One region of the Holdemanella sp. genome, then DNA from elsewhere that is predicted to be linked to it. Evidence: a T-box and tRNA genes for the amino acid it is inferred to sense, from the RefSeq annotation. Region 1 holds a T-box; the other holds one or more tRNA genes.
What was found. The T-box of region 1 lies ahead of alaS (alanine--tRNA ligase). A T-box ahead of a tRNA ligase gene usually reads a tRNA of that ligase, here a tRNA-Ala.
Positions count from the first base shown of each region.

Region 1 (7,055 bases):
TTAGGAGTCCTTTTTCTTGACATAGTACCATAATTTACTTGTGCGTCCGTCAAACCACTTAGTAATTCATCAAGCTCTTCTTCCTGCTCCAACTCATCCCACCAACGCGTATCATACGCACTATGACCTGCAGCCACCCACATTTCAACTCGCTCTTTCTCTTTCTTTGTGAGCTTATGCTTTTTTTTAAATTTCTTTAATTCATCCATACGGATTCTATATTTACTCTTCTTTTTCATACACCAAAAAAATAAGGGTACACATACGCATACCCTAATATCTACTATAAACTTTTCAACTCTTCTGTGATTGCATTGATTGCTTCATCAACCTTAGAAGCATCCTTACCACCGGCTTGAGCCATATCTGGCTTTCCACCACCATTACCAGAACAGATTTGAGCCGCTTTCTTAACCAATTGACCCGCATGTACACCAGCCTTAACAGCCTCTTTACCTGCACCAGATACAAAGACAACCTTTTCTCCATTTGTGTTAACGAAGAATACAACCATCTTGTCATCACTAGCCTTTAAGTTAGAAACAATATCCTTCAATGCACCTGCATCCATTCCAGAAACGGATTTAATCAATACATTTACTTTTCCAAAATCTTTAGCCTCAGTAGCCCACTCTTTAGACTTCAATGTAAAGATTTGGTTCTTCAAGTTATCGATTTCCTTTTGCATATCATGCATAGTCTTATAAGCAGCCTCAACCTTTGTATCAATATTCTTAATACCCTTTTGTTTAGCACTATCCGCAATATTTTCCAACATATTGTGTTCTTGTGCAAAATCCTCATAAGCCGCAAACTTAGTCTTAGCCGTAATACGACGAGAATCTGAACCAATACTTTCCTCACTAATGATCTTGCATAGACCAATCTGAGCCGTATTTTCTACGTGACATCCAGCACAGAATTCCTTAGATACATCACCCATTGTTACAACACGAACTGTATCTCCATACTTCTCATCAAATAATGCAGTGGCACCAGACTTCTTAGCCTCTTCAATAGGCATAACCTCTTTCGTTACTGGATAAGCTGCACTAATATATTCATTCACAATACGTTCTACTTCAGCCAATTGTTCAGCCGTAACCTTTTCATAGTGATTGAAGTCAAAACGCAAATATTCAGGACAATTATAAGAACCAGCCTGGTGAATATGATCACCCAATACCTTAACTAAAGCCGACTGCAACAAGTGTGTACAAGAGTGGTTCGCTGTAGTTGCCAAACGATCTTTGACATTGACTTCACCATGTAAAGACATACCCTTTTCTAATACACCACTATTGATTTTAACTGTATGAATATGCTGTTTATTACGAGTCTTTTGAACATCCAATACTTCAACCTCTACACCATCAGCCGTAAACATTCCCTTATCAGCAACCTGTCCACCACTTTCGGCATAGAAACAAGTTTCATCTAAAATGATCATACCTTCGTCTTCTAAAGAATCAACCATCTTACCCTCAGCATTAAATAACGCAATGATCTTACCATCACAAGATAAGTGATCATAACCAATAAATTCACTAGGCTCATTGAAGTTCATCAATTCTTCATTTTGAGACGCAAAAGAATCCTTTACATTACGCGCATTACGAGCACGCTCTTTTTGTTTGTTCATTTCTGCATCAAACTCATCACGACTTACACGGATTCCACTTTCCTCGGCAATTTCTTGTGTTAATTCAAATGGGAATCCATATGTATCATACAATTTGAAGACAACTTCACCACTAAGCTTACCATCCTTAGCCTTGCTGATTTCTTCGTCTAGTAAAGCCTGACCAACCTTTAAAGTCTTCTTGAAAGTTTCTTCTTCCACCTTAATCAACTTCTGGTTGAACGCAACATGCTCCTGCAAATAAGGATAGAAATCCTCCATTAAATCCGCAACAACAGGAACTAGTTTATATAAGAATGGTTCATCCAAACCTAATTTTAAACCATAACGAACTGCACGACGAAGTACACGACGAAGTACATATCCACGACCACTATTTGAGAAGTTAGCACCATCACTCAACGCAAAAGTCACTGTACGAACGTGGTCCGCAACAACACGGTAAGCCATCTTATATTCACCTTCATAAGGATGTTTTGCCATAGCTTCTGTTGCACGAATAATAGGCAAGAATAAATCCGTATCGAAGTTTGTTTCTCCATCCTGAACTAAGGCAACCAAACGCTCAAGACCCATACCTGTATCAATGTTCTTCTGAGGAAGTTCCTTATAATCTTTACGATCAATACTTGGATCACAATCATATTGAGAGAATACAACATTCCATACTTCTACATAACGATCATTTTCCATTTCATCAAAGAATAATTTTTCTCCCAATCCCTCAGGATCATATTTTTCTCCACGATCAAAGAAAATTTCACTGTCAGGTCCACCAGGTCCCTTACCAATTTCCCAAAAGTTATCATCAGTCTTTAAAATATGACTAGGATCTACACCACAAATTGTAGTCCATACTTCATAAGCACGCGCATCATCTGTATATACAGACACATACAATCTGTCCTTATCAATACCCATCCATTCTTCGCTTGTTAAAAATTCCCACGCAAACTGAATCGCCTCATCCTTGAAATAATCTCCAATTGAGAAGTTTCCTAACATTTCAAAGAATGTGTGGTGACGAGCCGTACGACCCACATTTTCAATATCATTTGTACGAATTGATTTCTGCGCATTCGCAATACGATTTGAAGCCGGTTTTTCACTACCATCAAAATATTTCTTCAAAGCCGCAACACCCGCATTGATCCATAATAATGTTGGGTCATTGTGCGGAATCAAACTTGCGCCCGGCTCAATCATATGCCCTTTAGATTTAAAATAATCCAAGAACATCTGACGAATCTGATTACCAGTTAATTGTTTCATCTTTTCTTTCCTCCAATAAAAAAACGCTCCTATTTCTAGGAACGTATAATTACGCGGTACCATCCTAGTTCATTTTTCAAAATCGAAAAATGCCCTCAATTCACTCGTTAACGCCGACTACGTTTCAACTCCAAAGTAGCTTCAAACTAAAAGACTCGAAGAGCTTTCACCAAACGCCCTCTCTCTATACACAAGAACTTTTAATTCTACTTATCTTCTTCACTGTCGAATCGATAAAATTTTAACACTCTTTCCATATTTCTGCAAGACGAATCACACCATCTAACATCAATTCTTTACTCATACTCGCAAAAGACAATCCAATACGCCCATTTGAAATACTAATTGCGACACCATTCGATTCACACAAATCTCTAAAACGAGATACATCCACATCTAAATTTAACCAATACGCCATATACGTCTCATCCAAAATATACGAACAACCCATATACGTATCAATCAATTTCTTTAAATACAAATGCTTCTCCTTATACTCACGAACAAGCTTTCTTAAATGCTTCTGCAAATACCCATCCACAATATACTGCGTAAAAGCCACCTGCTCAATTTTACTCGTCGTTGGACCAAAATAAGAAGCACTATACTTACGCATATACTCCTCATTTAAAATCATATACCCAATACGAAGACTCGGTAATAATAGTCTTGAAAACGAAGAAAAATAAATCACATTCTTACTTTTTGAACACAACGAAGTCTTGATTTTAGAAGCATACACAAGCTCCCCATTATAATCATCCTCAAGAATCAAAACATTCTCTAAAGAAACCAATTCTTCACGAACCCTTTCACTCATAGACTGCCTATCCGACGTAAAACAAGTCGTATTCACATAGACAACATCCACATGCAATCTTTGAATATCCCTCACAAAAGAAGTTGGATTTAAATATTCAACATGAAAACCATACGATAAAAATACCTGCTTAGCCTGATCATCCACTAATGTACTTAAACCAATCACCTTTGACTTATCCAACATCCCACAAAATATATACAACAAAGACTGATAGTTTGAACCAATCACCATCTGCTCAGGAAAACACAAAATATTCCGATTCTGATACACATACTTACATAGAGCCTGCCTTAATCCATACTCACCCTGCGCTAAACCATAACTTGACATCAAACGCTTATCATTCAAAACACCCTTCATATATCGTTTCCAAATCGTCGTTTCAAACGAATCAAAAGAAACCGACTGAATCCGAAAATCATAATCATACGATTTTTCTTTATGACTCGAAGAATAATCCAGGATTTCCTGATGCAGTAAGATACGCTCCGGATTCATACTCACCACATACCCCACTTTTTCTTGACTCGAAATAAATCCATCCAACACCAATTTATTATACGCATTTTCCACCGTAGTCTTAGACACATTCATCTTCTTTACACATTCACGAATCGAATCCACACGATCCCCATACTTTAAGATCCCAGAAAGTATCGACTCCTTATACAAATCATAAATTACTTGATATTTCTTCATGCAACTGTCCCCTAATTATTTTTTATAATTGTATATTTTTTTATATACAGAAACAAGTATAATAGTCACTAAGTTACAGAAAGAAGGAAAGATTATGAAAAACAAACAAACATACGAAATCGTACTAACCGGACTAGGTATGGCACTCGTATTTGTCGCAACCATGTTCATCAAAGTACCAAACGCATTAGACGGATACTTCAATCTAGGAGACGGATTTATCCTATTATTCGCAAGCTTTTTAAATCCATTTGAAAGCTTCTTGATTGGAGGCTTAGGAAGTGCACTAGCCGATGTAGCCGGAGGATACGGACACTACTTCTTCTTTACCCTAATCATCAAAGGACTAGAAGCTATCGTAGTATCCCTACTTATGAAAAACTACTCTAAACCCAAACAAATCTCAAGCTACGTATTAGGATCTGTCATCATGGTATTTGGATACTTCATTGCCAAATACATATTAAAAGGAAGCTGGATCGTAGCCGCAAGTGAAATTCCAGCCAACGTAGTCCAAGGAGCTGCAGGTATTGTGATCGCATTAGTTGCTTATCCAATGGTAAAGAAAATCGTACAAGATAAATTAAATTAAAAGAGAAATCAAAATCGATTTCTCTTTTTTATTTACAACGAACTGTTACTCTATTTTTCGCATCCAAAGTACACGTAAATAAAGTTAAAGGATAATCCGAAGAAGTCATATCCTCAGCACTATCCGGCGTTAAAGTTTCAATTAAAACAACACGATATTCAAACTGATTTCCAAGTGCATCCGTAAATACGACCTTACTACCCGGATCTAAACTATGAATTCTTCCAAAATGAAACCAAGAATTATGTGCCGCAATCACCATATTCCCTTTATATACACTGCCCGAATATCGACAAGGCGCCAATTTCATCAAATCATACGTAAACTCACTCGTAACCGGAAGCTTAATGTCCAAAGAAGGAATCTCAATCGTTCCAATACAAGATAAACCATCCAGTTCTACTTCCGGCATATCCATATCTGGATCAATCCATATATCTGGATCCAAATCATTCTTTAAATTATAGGCAACCAATATATCTTCTTCACTCTTTCTAGCCCGAAATGTATCATACACATTAAACAAAGTAAGTCCCAAGGCAAGTACAATACAGATACAGCCAATATATTTTAGAACTTGCTTACGCATATACATCCAAGTCCCACAAACAATAATACAGGTACAGGCCACCACAATTGACCCGTCAAAGGAAGATTTGATTCCGATTTCTTAGAATCCACAACCTTATTCAAACTATTCTTTAACACAATATGATTCCCTTCTCGATAAGAACTTACACTATATCCAGAAGGAACACTTGTCTCAACACAACTCCATCTCATATCACCCGACAAATCATTCCAAGCATATGTCCAATGATTTTCTTCACTTAATACCTGATGATCTACGACCTTGCCATCCCCAAGTAAATCTACACCAATAAAACTCGGACGATTCTTCTTGACATCATCCTTCCATACTTTTTGAACACGCAAAGAAGTCGTTTCAACTCTAGACTCATACTTTAATTCAACATCACAATCTTTATCCACATAAACAACAGAAACCGACATCGTATAATCCGCATGATCTAAAGCCTTCACTAAATAAACACCTTTAGTTAAATGAGAAAATAAAGCCTTACCATCTGAATCTGACTTAACTTCATCATCCCATTCAATATTGTCACGATCAATATAATCGCCAAGAATATTCCAATCCTGTGAAACCGAATAGGATTTAAAAGCACCTACCAAATTATAATCCGCATCCGCCACACGATATAAGCGAACATCTATATTTGAAGCTGGACAAGTCACTGTTAAACTCGAATAATCATTTGCGAAGACAGGAGTACATACAAGAACAAAAAGAAATATACACAATACACTACGAATTATTTTTTTCATGTCCTTTTAACCTCCATATCTTCGAAATAATAATACCAACCAATAATAATACAACACCAACACAAGAAGCCACCACTAAAGTATCCACCCTAGCTGCATCTGAAGTAATATTTGATTCATCATACAAACGATCCACCACACGATGACCACGAACCATCAAACGCTGCGTATTAATACCATACGGCGTACACGTAAGTAACGTACAAAGATCTTTACCTTTTTCAATCTCTAAAGGACCATAATCCTCAGGCTCTACAACCGAAATCTTATCCACCTCATACGCCAAAACCTTGCCATACACATGCAGATAAAATAAATCCCCCTTTTCAAGACGATCAATATCCGTAAACAAACGAGCACTCGGAAGCCCTCTATGACCAGAAATAACACAATGCGTACTACTACCACCAACAGGAAGTGAAGAACCCTCTAAATGACCAACACCCACCTGTAATACAGAATCATCCACACTATGATAAATAGCTAGCTTACAACGAATCTCAGGTATTGTGATATATCCCATCATACCCGTACCATCCGCATTTAATAGGCTTTTATATAAGCTAAGTTCTGAATCATCAGGCGTAAAACGACCACTGTTAGAAACCAACCCTGAATTATAGGAAATAGCTGAGTCTATCGCAGCCTGCCTATCCTGATCATCCATCTTAGCTAAA
Region 1 is NZ_DBMEXE010000066.1:542-7,596, reverse strand. It holds gene ACZQCL_RS04575 (hypothetical protein) at 1-239, opposite strand, end outside; gene alaS (alanine--tRNA ligase) at 284-2,914, opposite strand; T-box leader at 2,949-3,146, opposite strand; gene ACZQCL_RS04565 (aminotransferase-like domain-containing protein) at 3,156-4,436, opposite strand; gene ACZQCL_RS04560 (ECF transporter S component) at 4,531-5,028, shown strand; gene ACZQCL_RS04555 (sortase) at 5,057-5,617, opposite strand; gene ACZQCL_RS04550 (Cna B-type domain-containing protein) at 5,599-6,378, opposite strand; gene ACZQCL_RS04545 (class C sortase) at 6,359-7,055, opposite strand, start outside.

Region 2 (11,999 bases), on a different contig from region 1:
TAAATCTTCGGCCATACGAACCGTTAGCGTCGTAATTAGAGTTCTTTCATGTTTTTCAATGCGCTCCTTGATTTCATCTACTAAGTCATCAATTTGACCTTCAATAGGACGCACTTCGACTTCCGGATCTAAAAGACCTGTTGGACGAATGATTTGTTCAACAATTTCCCCATGCGTTTGATCCAGTTCGTAATCTCCTGGTGTTGCGGATACAAAGATGGCATTTTTAATCAACCCCTCAAATTCATTAAAACGCAAAGGTCGATTATCTAAAGCACTTGGAAGTCTAAAGCCATAATCTACCAATATTTGTTTTCTTGCGCGGTCTCCATTATACATGCCACGAATTTGTGGTAACGAAACATGGCTTTCATCTACTACAAGTAAAAAATCGTCTGGGAAATAATCAAATAGTGTATAAGGTCTTTCACCTGGTTTTCTGCCATCAATATGCCTTGAATAGTTTTCAATACCTGGGCATACGCCAAATTCTCTTAATGCTTCTATATCGTAGCGACATCGTTGTTCCAAACGCTCTTTTTCTAATGGTTTACCCTGCTCATCAAAATAAGCCAATCTTTCATCCAATTCTTCTTGAATTGTGTCTGCTGCATGATTGATGATATCCATACTTGACGCATAGCCGTTAGCTGGATAAATAATATATAACTGATAAGACTGATTGACATGTCCTGTTACTGGATCGACTTCACAGATTCTTTCCACTTCATCATCAAACATTTCAATACGAATTAAATAACGATCCGTATGCCCTGGTGTAATTTCAATGACATCCCCACGTACTCTAAAAGTTCCTCTTAATGGATCTGTATCATTACGCTTATATTGTTGATGTACCAATGCCAGCATCAATTCATTTCTTTCAATGATCTGTCCACTTCTTAAAGTAAAGATCATATGACGATATTGTTCTGGATTACTAGCACCATAAATAGAGGCAACACTAGCTACAATAATCGTATCTCTTCGTTCTAAAACACTATTTACAGCTGCCATTCTAAGCATATCCAATTCTTCATTGGTCTTTGTGTTTTTGTCAATATATGTATCTGTTTTTGGCAAATAGGCTTCTGGCTGGTAATAATCAAAATAAGAGACGAAATATTCCACACGATTATGTGGAAAAAATTCTTTAAATTCAGAATACAACTGTCCCGCCAAAGTTTTATTATGTGCAAACACCAAGGTTGGTCGATTCACTTGGGCAATCACATTCGAAATTGTAAATGTTTTTCCAGTTCCTGTAGCTCCCAACAATACTTGAAACTTTTTATCTTCTTTTAAACCAGAAACCAATTCCCTAATAGCTTCTGGCTGATCTCCACTCGGTTTATATTCAGATACTAATTCAAACTGATTTTCCATATGCTCACATCCTTCACATATATATAATACACAAAAGTAAGTTTATACTTACTTTTGTGCCTCTTCTATCGCTTTTTGTCTTTGCGTATCATCACTTGGTGTTTCATTCATCTTCAACAATACTTTTTCCATCAAAAGATCCCACGTCTTTTTATCACAATCTCCCGTTACTTCTAAACGATTGTCCTGTTGAAAACTTGCCAAAGCTTGAGAGCTGGTATTTGAAAAATATGTATCTGTTCGATCCACATCATATCCTAAATACTTCAGATATACTTGTAAAGCTTGGGCATTATCATCCACGCTGTCTTTTTTGATGACATCCTTTTTCTTGACTTTATAATAGGACGTTGTCTTCACTTCTCCAAGTTTTACTTCAACATCTGGTTTAAAACCCTTCTTGTTGATGCTTGTACCTTTTGGCGTATACCAACGTGCCACTGTATACTTAAAACTTGTTCCATCTGAGAATGGTACTGTAACTTGTTCGGTACCTTTACCGTAAGATGTTGTTCCTACTGTAGTCACTGTATCCCCTAAATTATCTTTTAAAGCACCAATCAAAACTTCGGCTGCACTTGCCGTATTTTCATTTTGTAGAACAACAATCTTGTCCATTTTGACTTGATTGAATTCATCTTTTGTCATTTGTTTAGTGAACTTGCCATCTTTATCTTTTTCCTTGAAGACAACTGACTTTTTCGAAATCAAAGAACTCGAAATTTCCAATGCCGCATTTAAATAGCCGCCACCATTATTACGTAAATCTAAGACCAACTTTTTAATTCCCGCTTCTTGTAGGCGAGACATTGCCTTTGAGAAATCTTTGCCACTATTTTCTGAGAAACTCGTTAGAACAATTTCTCCATAATCTTCGTATACGTTACATACGACCGTTGAATCAAAAGTACCTGGAATCAAATTTGTCGTATATTCTTTTCCATCACGAAGATATTTTGTCTTAACATTCTGCCCTTCATGCGCCTTAATATATTTAATGATTGTATCTGAATCATTTTCACTACATTTTAAATCATCTAATGAAATAATTTCATCTTGGGGTTTTAAGCCTTTCTTATCCGCTGTTGAATTGATGTATACGTTGGATACAACGAAGTTTTTATTTTCATTTAAATAAAAGGAGATTCCTAATCCTACATTACTTCCTTCAAGACTGCTCGAAAAGGCTTTGGCTTGTTCTAAGTCAAAATAGTTTGTATGAGCATCTTGATCTAGAGTTGTCATTCCATCAATAGCTTGTTCCATAAGTTTGGAATCCAAGTTTTTGATTTTATTCGAATAATACCAATCTGAATTCAAAATTGAATAAATGGTATCAAATTTTTCTTGTTCTTTACTATTTCCTGTCGTTTTTTTATTTAAAATAACTGGTACACTTATGCCTGCGCCAAAACATGCAATGCATAGTAGTGTAATCAATATTGTTTGACTTTTTTTTCTCATAAGCTCATCCTGTTCTAAAACAAAATGGGACGAATCATTCGCCCCAATAATTCCATATAGAAAGTATACGAAACAATCCTTTATTCTGCAATGTTTTTATCGTTTCATTTTCAAATATTTTCTTGCCGCAAACAAGGATGCGAGCCCACCAATCAAAGCTCCTGCAAGAATGATAGAGAGTCCTACTTGAAAGCTGATTGTACTTGGTTTAAATAGGGCAAACATAGGTGTGAATAGTTTTCCGTCTAAACTTTCGTACAGCTTTTCATATCCAAAATGCACCAATAAATATGGAACGATAGATCCAAGTAGTCCAATAAAAATACCTTTGACAATGAATGGATTACTGATGAAACCATTCGTTGCACCTACTGTACGCATAATAATGATTTCATCACTTCTTGAATCAATTGTCGTTCGAATCGTGTTATAAATCAAATATAAAGACAATAGAATCAATAAAGCAACAATGCCTAAACCAATCTTTTGAATCATATTCAACATGTCTACTAAGCTTGTAACGCTGTCTCCTCCAAAAGCCGTGCTGGATACGCCATCAATTTTTTGAATCTGCGCACTTGTTTTACGGATAGAAGAAGCATTCTTTACATAAACAAAGAAAGCATTGGATAAAGGATTTGTTTCTCCTCGATAGGCTTTAAAAGCATCTCCCTTTTCTTTGATCATAAGTTCAAGTTCATCATCTTTAGAGGATACTTCTACCTTTGAAACATTCTTTAATTTAGATATTTCACTCTGAATACTTGATATAGCTGTTTCATCATCAATATCCTCATTTAAAATAACGTGAATACTCAAATCTTTTTGAACATCATTCGAAAAATAATTAACGTGTAATCCAATAATCAATATCGAACCAATCAAAAGTAGGGTAATGCCAATGGCACTAATGGCAGAAAAGCACAACATAATATGTCTTTTCATTTGGAGAAAGGCATACTTCAATTCGTATAAAAAAGTACGTAAACCTTTCATCATAAACTCTTATACCCACCTTTATTCGAATCGTGAATCACATATCCTTTGTCTAACATAATCGTACGTTTTTTAAAGCGGTCAACCAATACTTTATCATGTGTAACCATCATGATTGTTGTATCTAGTTTTTGGTTGATCTTTTCTAATAATGAAATAATTTCTAAACTCTTTTCGGGATCTAGATTTCCTGTTGGTTCATCCGCAATCAAAACTTTTGGTTTATTCGCAATGGCACGGCCAATCGTTACACGCTGTTGTTGTCCTCCAGATAATTCGTCTGGATAACTTCTAGCCTTTTCTTTCAAATCAACAAGCTCTAATACTTCCATTACACGTTTACGAATATGTTTGCGTGGCATACCCACAACTTCTAGGGCAAAGGCAATATTTTCAAAGACAGTTAATTTTGGAAGTAAACGATAATCTTGAAATACGCAGCCAACATTACGTCTATAGTACGGAACTTTTCTATGTTTTAAAGCCCCTACATTAATACCATCTACAATAACTGTACCTTCATCTGGAACTTCTTCTCCATTTAGCACTTTGATCAATGTAGATTTACCAGAACCTGTGGCTCCAATCACATAAACAAATTCACCTTTATCAATATGTAAATTGACATGATTTAAAGCATGTACTCCATTGGGATATGCTTTTGAAACATCTTTTAAATCAATCATAATGTTCCTCCTAACTAAAGAACTTTTCTGGTCTTTCCCTGCAAGGCGCTGCTTTACCAGCTTCACAAGAAGTACCTGTGCCTGACCAGCCTGTTCCCCACGCAAAATCAGCACCCGCACTAAAACGAGCTACCGCATCACTTACAGACATTGAACCTAGATTATAGACTTCAACATGTGTATGTGGCCCACTTGAATTTCCTGAATTTCCCGATAATGCGATTGCTTGTCCTTGTGAAACGCTTTGTCCTGCACTTACGTAGATTGTTTGCGACAAGTGACAGAAACTTACGGCATAAAGTGTATCGTTCACATTACACAACATTTCTATTGTGTTTCCACCACCATAAGGATATCCTGACCAGTTACCCAAATAGCCTGAGTTGCTTCCTACAGGGGCTGCGGCATATAAAATAACACCACTTGCCGGAGCTACTACAGTTGTACCAATTGGAGCTGCCCAATCTAGTCCCAAGTGCATGCCTCCACCAGGATATGCCCATGTACCTGCACTTTTACTTCCACCTTGTACAGGATGTATAAATCCAGATACGGATTCAATCGATCCTGAGAAGTTTGTTGAAATCACAAAGTCTCGAATGCTATTCATGTCCACTTGTGCGGAACGTTTCTGTGCTTCTAATTCTGTAATTTTTTTCTGATATTCTTCAACCAGTTTATTATAAGATTCCTCTAATTCACTGGCCTGCTGTTTTTGCGATTCTAATTCTGCCTTTTGACTTTTTGCGTCTTCATCTAAACGTTTTTGTTCATCTTGCTGCAAAACAAGTTCTTTCTTTAATTTATTTAACTTTTTAATTTGCGACTGATCATCTTCTGTGATTCTTTCAACTCCAGAAATACGACGAAGCATATCACTTAAACTATCCGATCCCATGATCAAGTCTATAATCATATTGGTTCCAATCGTTGTTTGTTCATTTTTCATACGATTTTCGATTTGTGCATTCCAAGCATCAATTTCAGCTTGTTTTGCCTGAATCTTCTCTTCCAATTCTTTAATGTTGTTTTCGATCAATTCAATCGATTTTTCTTTTTCACTTATCTGCGTTTGTAGATTGGAAACCAATTCTTTTTGTTCCTTGGCAAGCTGCTCCATTTTTGTCGTATCACTCTGCAAAGAAGCGATGCTTGAAGTATAAGTTTCAATACTGTTTTGCAGGCTTTGTTTACGATTCTTCTGATATTCCTGAAATCCCTGACAAGCTTTTACGCCAGCTTGTGAAGTTTGTGCCTGACTACACTTGGCATACCAGGCTTCTGTATCCGAATAGTCTTCTGCTGAAACAGGCATGATTAATGAGCAGGCCATAGCTAAACTTAGAAAACCTGCATATAATTTATATTTTCTCATCGTGTCCACCTCAAATATTTTCTAACGGCTAAATAACTTCCTAGCATTCCTACAACCATTCCAATCAAAAGAATGCCGCCTGAAGTACACAATACAAATGGATATGGTTTCAGCATACTCATCATGTCACTAAAAAACATACCATTCATTACGTGGTAAAGTCCTGTATAGCCAAATATACAAATCAAAACAGGGCCTAATGCACCCCAAAAGCCGATAAAGATTCCTTCTAATACAAACGGTAAAGAAATATACCAGTTATAGGCACCAACTGTTCGCATGATCGCAATCTCATCTTTTCGTACTAAAATTGTCATTTTAATAGTATTTCGAATCAAGAATACGGCAATCAAAACCATCAATCCTACAAAGACACTTCCCCATACACGGATATTTTTAAACAGTTGAATCATCGTGTTGATAGCACTACCTCCATATGTAGCTTGAACAACACCATCCATTTTTGAAATTTTCTTTGTCACTTTTGAAATTTTTGTGTTGTCTTTTAATTCCACATTCAAAACGTCATATAAAGGGTTCTTGTCCTCTCCCTTATATTGTTTAAACATCGCCCCATTTTCTTTGATCAACGCATCCAATTCCTCTTCTTTACTTGAATACGTTACTTTTTTTACGGAAGCAAGAGATGAAATTGAATCGGATAATTCACTAATTTCTTCATATTCTAGTGTTGGATTTAAAGAGACTTGAATCATAAATTCATTTTCAATTTGACTCGTAAATCCTCCGACATTCATATATATCACAAATATAAACAAAGCCATTAATAAAGCAATGCCAATCGATACAATGGAAGAAAAGGTCATCGAGAAATGACGGTGCATATCTTTATTGGCACTGCGTACTAGTCTTGGTAAACTCTTAAAAAACAGTAACATTTTTATCACCTACATCACCAATTATAACATACCTATCAAATCAGCCTACAAATCACAAAATTTCACATACACCTTCATTCTAATCCTTTCATGTGAAAACAATATTAAAACAGAAAAAAAAGATCGATTTCTCGATCTCTTATAAACTTTGACCTACTGCATCTGCCTTTTTAATAGCGGTAATAAACTCTTCTTTTGTGAATGGGAAAGGTGCATTTTTCCACTCATTTGTTTTTGTAGCCGCTTCAGTCAAAGCTTCCAAATGGCTTTCATCCAAGTCCACATCCGCTAAAGTCACTGGTAAGCCGATTGATTTATTGAATTTTGCCATTTTCATTAAATTTTCTTCATCTTTGGCATATGCATACAATACTAATACGCCAAAGGATACAACTTCACCATGTAGGTGGTGTCCATCACGTGCAATTGAGCAACTACCATTATAGAAGGCATGCGCAATGCTTGAATTATAATAATATTCTGGTTGGTTTGTTAAGTTTGAAACATATCCAGTGGATACGACAATATCCAAGGCAATAGCTTCGATTGCAGCTGAATTTGTATCATTTTTACAATCTTCCATACCTTGTTTACCATATTCCAACAATGGTGCAGTACAAGTTTTCGCTAATGCCAATCCCATTGTAGCCGTGTGATCTAAAGTCTTTCCTTGTGTTGCGAATTCAACTTCACATTGTTTAGACAACGCATCCCCAATTCCGGCCCAGAAATATTCACTTGGTGCTTTTGCGATAACATCTGGGTTGATAAAGATGTGTGCTGGACAATGAGGATATGAATAGTGGTCCAATGCTCCATTATCATCATATACTACGGCAATAGCTGTAGCGGCCGAACAGTTTGAACAGATTGTTGGAAATGAGAAAACCATTTTGTCATTCATTTCAATGGATGCGGTTTTACAAGTATCGATAGCTTTTCCTCCACCAATCGCAAAGATAACATCGGCTTCTTGTACGTTTGGATTTGAAGTCAATTTATGTACGTTTGTCATAGTACATTCAATACCATATACAATTGAATCTGTAATAATAATATCAGTCTCTTTAATGGCTTCACGAATTCTTGGCTCAGCAGCTGCCAAAGCTCTTTTACCACCAATCAATACAACTTTTTTAACATTGTATTTTTCACATACACCTGGGATTTCGTTGTAACAACTTTCTCCGACTGAATAATTAGACATTTCAATTGTTTTCATAAACTTCTACTCCTTCTTTTACTTCAACACTTTTTGTATGATAATTCTTGTATACACCTACAGTTAAGAATGGAACGATAATGATTGCGATAGCTAAATATCCACAATATCCATATCCATATTTAATAATATTTGTTAATCCGGCTAAAGAAATTGTCATGGATACCACAATAATAAATGCAGATACAATAATTCTTTTCTTCACTGGATTTTCTACATTCTTTAAAACACGAATATTTTCAAAGCGTGCCACAAATCCGAATGTTGTTGTTACTGCTGTAGAAATTAAGCAAAGTAATAAACAAATACCATATACAACAACCATCCAGTTAGCATTCATCGCATTTAAACTTGTCAATGTAGGTAGAGTTGTTTCTCCATAAACACCCTTCCAAGAAATTAACATCAATACACTTAATACTAATGCGACAGCATTCATCACAAATGAGATCCACATTGCTTTTGAACAAGATTTTCGATCTGGTAAAATAGCTCCACATGCTACGATCGTTGGTAATGTCACACATTGAAATCCTGCATATGTAAATGCATTTAAGATGGCTTTAGGCATATTCATAAAACCATTTACAGAAAAGTCATTTGCTAAAATAGCCCCAATATTTTGACCTTTCATGATTCCCATACCATAAATAACAATGGCTGTTACCAAAATAGCCATACCCATATATGTACTTGCCATACGAACTACGTTGGCTCCAAAAATTGTTAAGCAAAGAACAACGATTCCAACCGTAACGACACAAGCATAATAATTAAATCCAAAGTATTGTTGTAATGCACTTGCAGCTCCACTAATAGCTGCTGCAACTGCCATCAAAACCATGATATTAAAGAAAATCTCAAATAAGATTTCCAACTTATCGAATGGATGATATAAGTTTTCAAACAATTCCTTTGCGCTTGCCAAATTTCTCTGATTATACATCACCATGGCTTCTCGCATTGTCAATATCAATAGCAACATAGCTATTATGGCACTCACAATACCAGTCCATCCTATACCTACATAATATGTATTTGCCTGATTTCCTGTGGCAAATCCACCTCCAGCATGTGCTGAGAATAATACGGCGCCTACCGAAAATATCGCCATTTTTCCAACTTTTTGTGCTTTCATACTTTTCCTCCTATAGCGTGCACAACAAGCTAACAAAAAAACCAATCGTTTCTTGCTGCCTGTTAGACAGAAGAGACGAAAGGTTAGAATTACAATACTTCCGCGGTACCACTCTTCTTCATTCATTTAAGAATGCACTCATTTCAGATGCTATCACATCCTGCTTTATTAACGTTAAGCCTACGTCCAAGTCTTATCAACCTGACCACTCCATGGTAAGTTCAAAGTTCCATCTCTTATGTCTTGCACCAACCGACAACTCTCTAACAAAGACTTTCCTTTTACTACTCCATTTCCTTGTGTTTTGTGCGTTTATAATAACACCACATTTTCATTTATGCAAGCATTTTCTTACATTTATTTTCAGTAAATTCAAATCTATATTTTACATCCATCAAAAAAATGGTACATATTACTCATATATACCCTCAATTTCTAATAATTTTTCTTTCTTCTCAATTCCACCTGCATATCCAGTTAAATACCTAATTTGATCCAAACAATCTAAAGATAATTTATATTTTATTATAAAGTTTTAAATTTTCTGTTATAATGTATTTGGCATTGAAAGATAAGAAAGAACCCCTAGGGACTGCAATCCCTAGGGGTTCGCTTTTTTTGAATTTGTCAAATCACAATTTATTTGTGTCTTTTCATATATAATCCAAAATTAAATCTCATTCTTTTTTTCAAATTTTAATAAATATTCTTTTCTTTCGATTCCACCTGCATATCCAGTTAAACTATTATTGGATCCAATCACTCTATGGCAAGGAATCAAAATCGAGATTTTATTATGTCCTACAGCACTTCCCACCGCTTGTGCTGACATTGATGGAGAAATCATTCTTGCGATGTCTTTATATGTCATAGTTTTACCATAGGGTATTTTAAGAAGTAGTTGCCAAACTTTCTTTTGAAACTTTGTTCCAATTAGATGCATTTTAGGCAAAACTTTTGGTTTATTACCACTAAAATAAAGATTTAACCATTCTTTTGTTTCTTTTAAAACAGCCGTTTCTTCTTCAATTGGTTCTTTTAAACCATTCGCATAATATTTTTGATTTTCAAACCAAACGCCAATCAATCCAATTTCATCGGCAGCCAATAACATTTTACCTAATGGTGAATCATAATATTGTATATACATAACCCATCCTTTATACAGAAAAAAAGCCATCCGAAGATGACTTACTTTTTAAAATTGGTGGAGCGTATCGGGATCGAACCGATGACCCCCTGCGTGCAAGGCAGGTGCTCTCCCAGCTGAGCTAACACCCCATATCTTCAGCAAATGGTGGGCCTGAATGGACTTGAACCAACGACCTCACCCTTATCAGGGGTGCGCTCTAACCACCTGAGCTACAGGCCCATTCGCTGAATGCCTATTAAATATACCATGTGATTTTATATTATGCAAGTCTTTTTTTGATTTTTTTTAAATATTATAATTAATCTAGTTTTAGACATAAATATTGTCAGTTAAATGATTATAATCTTTTAAAATGGAGGTACCTTATGAGTCAAATAAAATGTCCCAATTGTGGAACTGTATTTCAGGTGGATGAGAGTCAATATCATGAAATCTTACAACAAGTTCGTAATGAAGAATTTGAAAAAGAATTAAATGAAAGGCAAAAGAATTCAAATCAAGTTATTCAATCTAAATTAGAAAAAGAATATGAATCTAAATTAAGTCAGAAAACTTTAGAAATCAAAGAGCTTCAGGCAAATAAAGAACAAGAAATCATTTCTTTAAAAGAACAATTAAAGTCAACTGAACAAATTATCAAGAGTGAAACTGAAAAGGCTTATCAAGAACAATTAAATAAGAAAGAGCTTGAAATCAAACAGCTACAATCGGATTTTAATCAAAAACAAAATGATAAAGAACAAGAAGTCATTTCATTAAAAGAAAAGTTAGAAGCAAGTACGCAGTTAACGAAAACTGAAACACAAAAAGAATTTCAAGAGCAGTTAAACAAAAAAGATTTGGAGATATCTAAACTCAATGCCAAATTAGAACAGATTCTTTCACAGAATAAAATCAACGAATCTAAGACTGAACAAGAATATAAATTACAGCTGCAGGCAAAGGAAAATGAAATCCAAGCTTTAAAGAGTAACATTTCAAATAATGAAAAGGTATTAAAGGCAAATCTAGAAAATACTTACCAATCTCAATTAAATGAAAAGAACCTTGAAATCCAGTCTTTAAAACAAGATATGGATAAAGCCAAGGTTGAAAACGAATTGAATGTAAAGAGTATTAAACAAGATCTACAGAATCAAATTGAACAGGATAAAATGAAATATCAGCTTCAAGAAAAGAGTTTGCAGGAAAAATACGATACTTTACTACAGACCAAAGATGAGCAGATTGCCTACTATAAAGATTTCAAATTAAAACAGTCTACTAAAATGATTGGTGAATCTTTAGAACAGCATTGTGAAATAGAATTCAATAAACTTCGTGCAACAGGCTTTCAAAATGCATACTTTGAAAAAGACAATGATGCTCGTACAGGATCTAAGGGTGACTATATCTATCGTGAATTAGATGAGAATGGAATTGAAATCATTTCCATTATGTTTGAAATGAAAAACGAAAATGACAAAACGGCTACAAAACATAAGAATGAAGATTTCTTAAAAGAATTAGATAAAGACCGTAATGAAAAGAATTGTGAATATGCTGTTCTTGTTTCTATGTTAGAGCCAGAAAACGAATTATATAACACGGGTATTGTTGATAAATCGCATCGCTATCAAAAGATGTATGTGATTCGTCCTCAATTCTTTATTCCAATGATTACCATTTTAAGAAATGCCG
Region 2 is NZ_DBMEXE010000006.1:8,243-20,241, forward strand. It holds gene uvrB (excinuclease ABC subunit UvrB) at 1-1,386, opposite strand, end outside; gene ACZQCL_RS00745 (S41 family peptidase) at 1,435-2,850, opposite strand; gene ftsX (permease-like cell division protein FtsX) at 2,947-3,849, opposite strand; gene ftsE (cell division ATP-binding protein FtsE) at 3,846-4,532, opposite strand; gene ACZQCL_RS00760 (murein hydrolase activator EnvC family protein) at 4,543-5,907, opposite strand; gene ftsX (permease-like cell division protein FtsX) at 5,904-6,806, opposite strand; gene ACZQCL_RS00770 (iron-containing alcohol dehydrogenase family protein) at 6,946-8,028, opposite strand; gene ACZQCL_RS00775 (YkvI family membrane protein) at 8,015-9,166, opposite strand; T-box leader at 9,235-9,473, opposite strand; gene ACZQCL_RS00780 (methylated-DNA--[protein]-cysteine S-methyltransferase) at 9,837-10,316, opposite strand; tRNA gene ACZQCL_RS00785 (tRNA-Ala) at 10,372-10,447, opposite strand; tRNA gene ACZQCL_RS00790 (tRNA-Ile) at 10,462-10,538, opposite strand; partial or broken gene ACZQCL_RS00795 (DUF2130 domain-containing protein) at 10,685-11,999, shown strand, end outside.
Region 2: it has a tRNA-Ala gene. The T-box ahead of alaS (alanine--tRNA ligase) is inferred to sense a tRNA for this amino acid. The anticodon was not compared.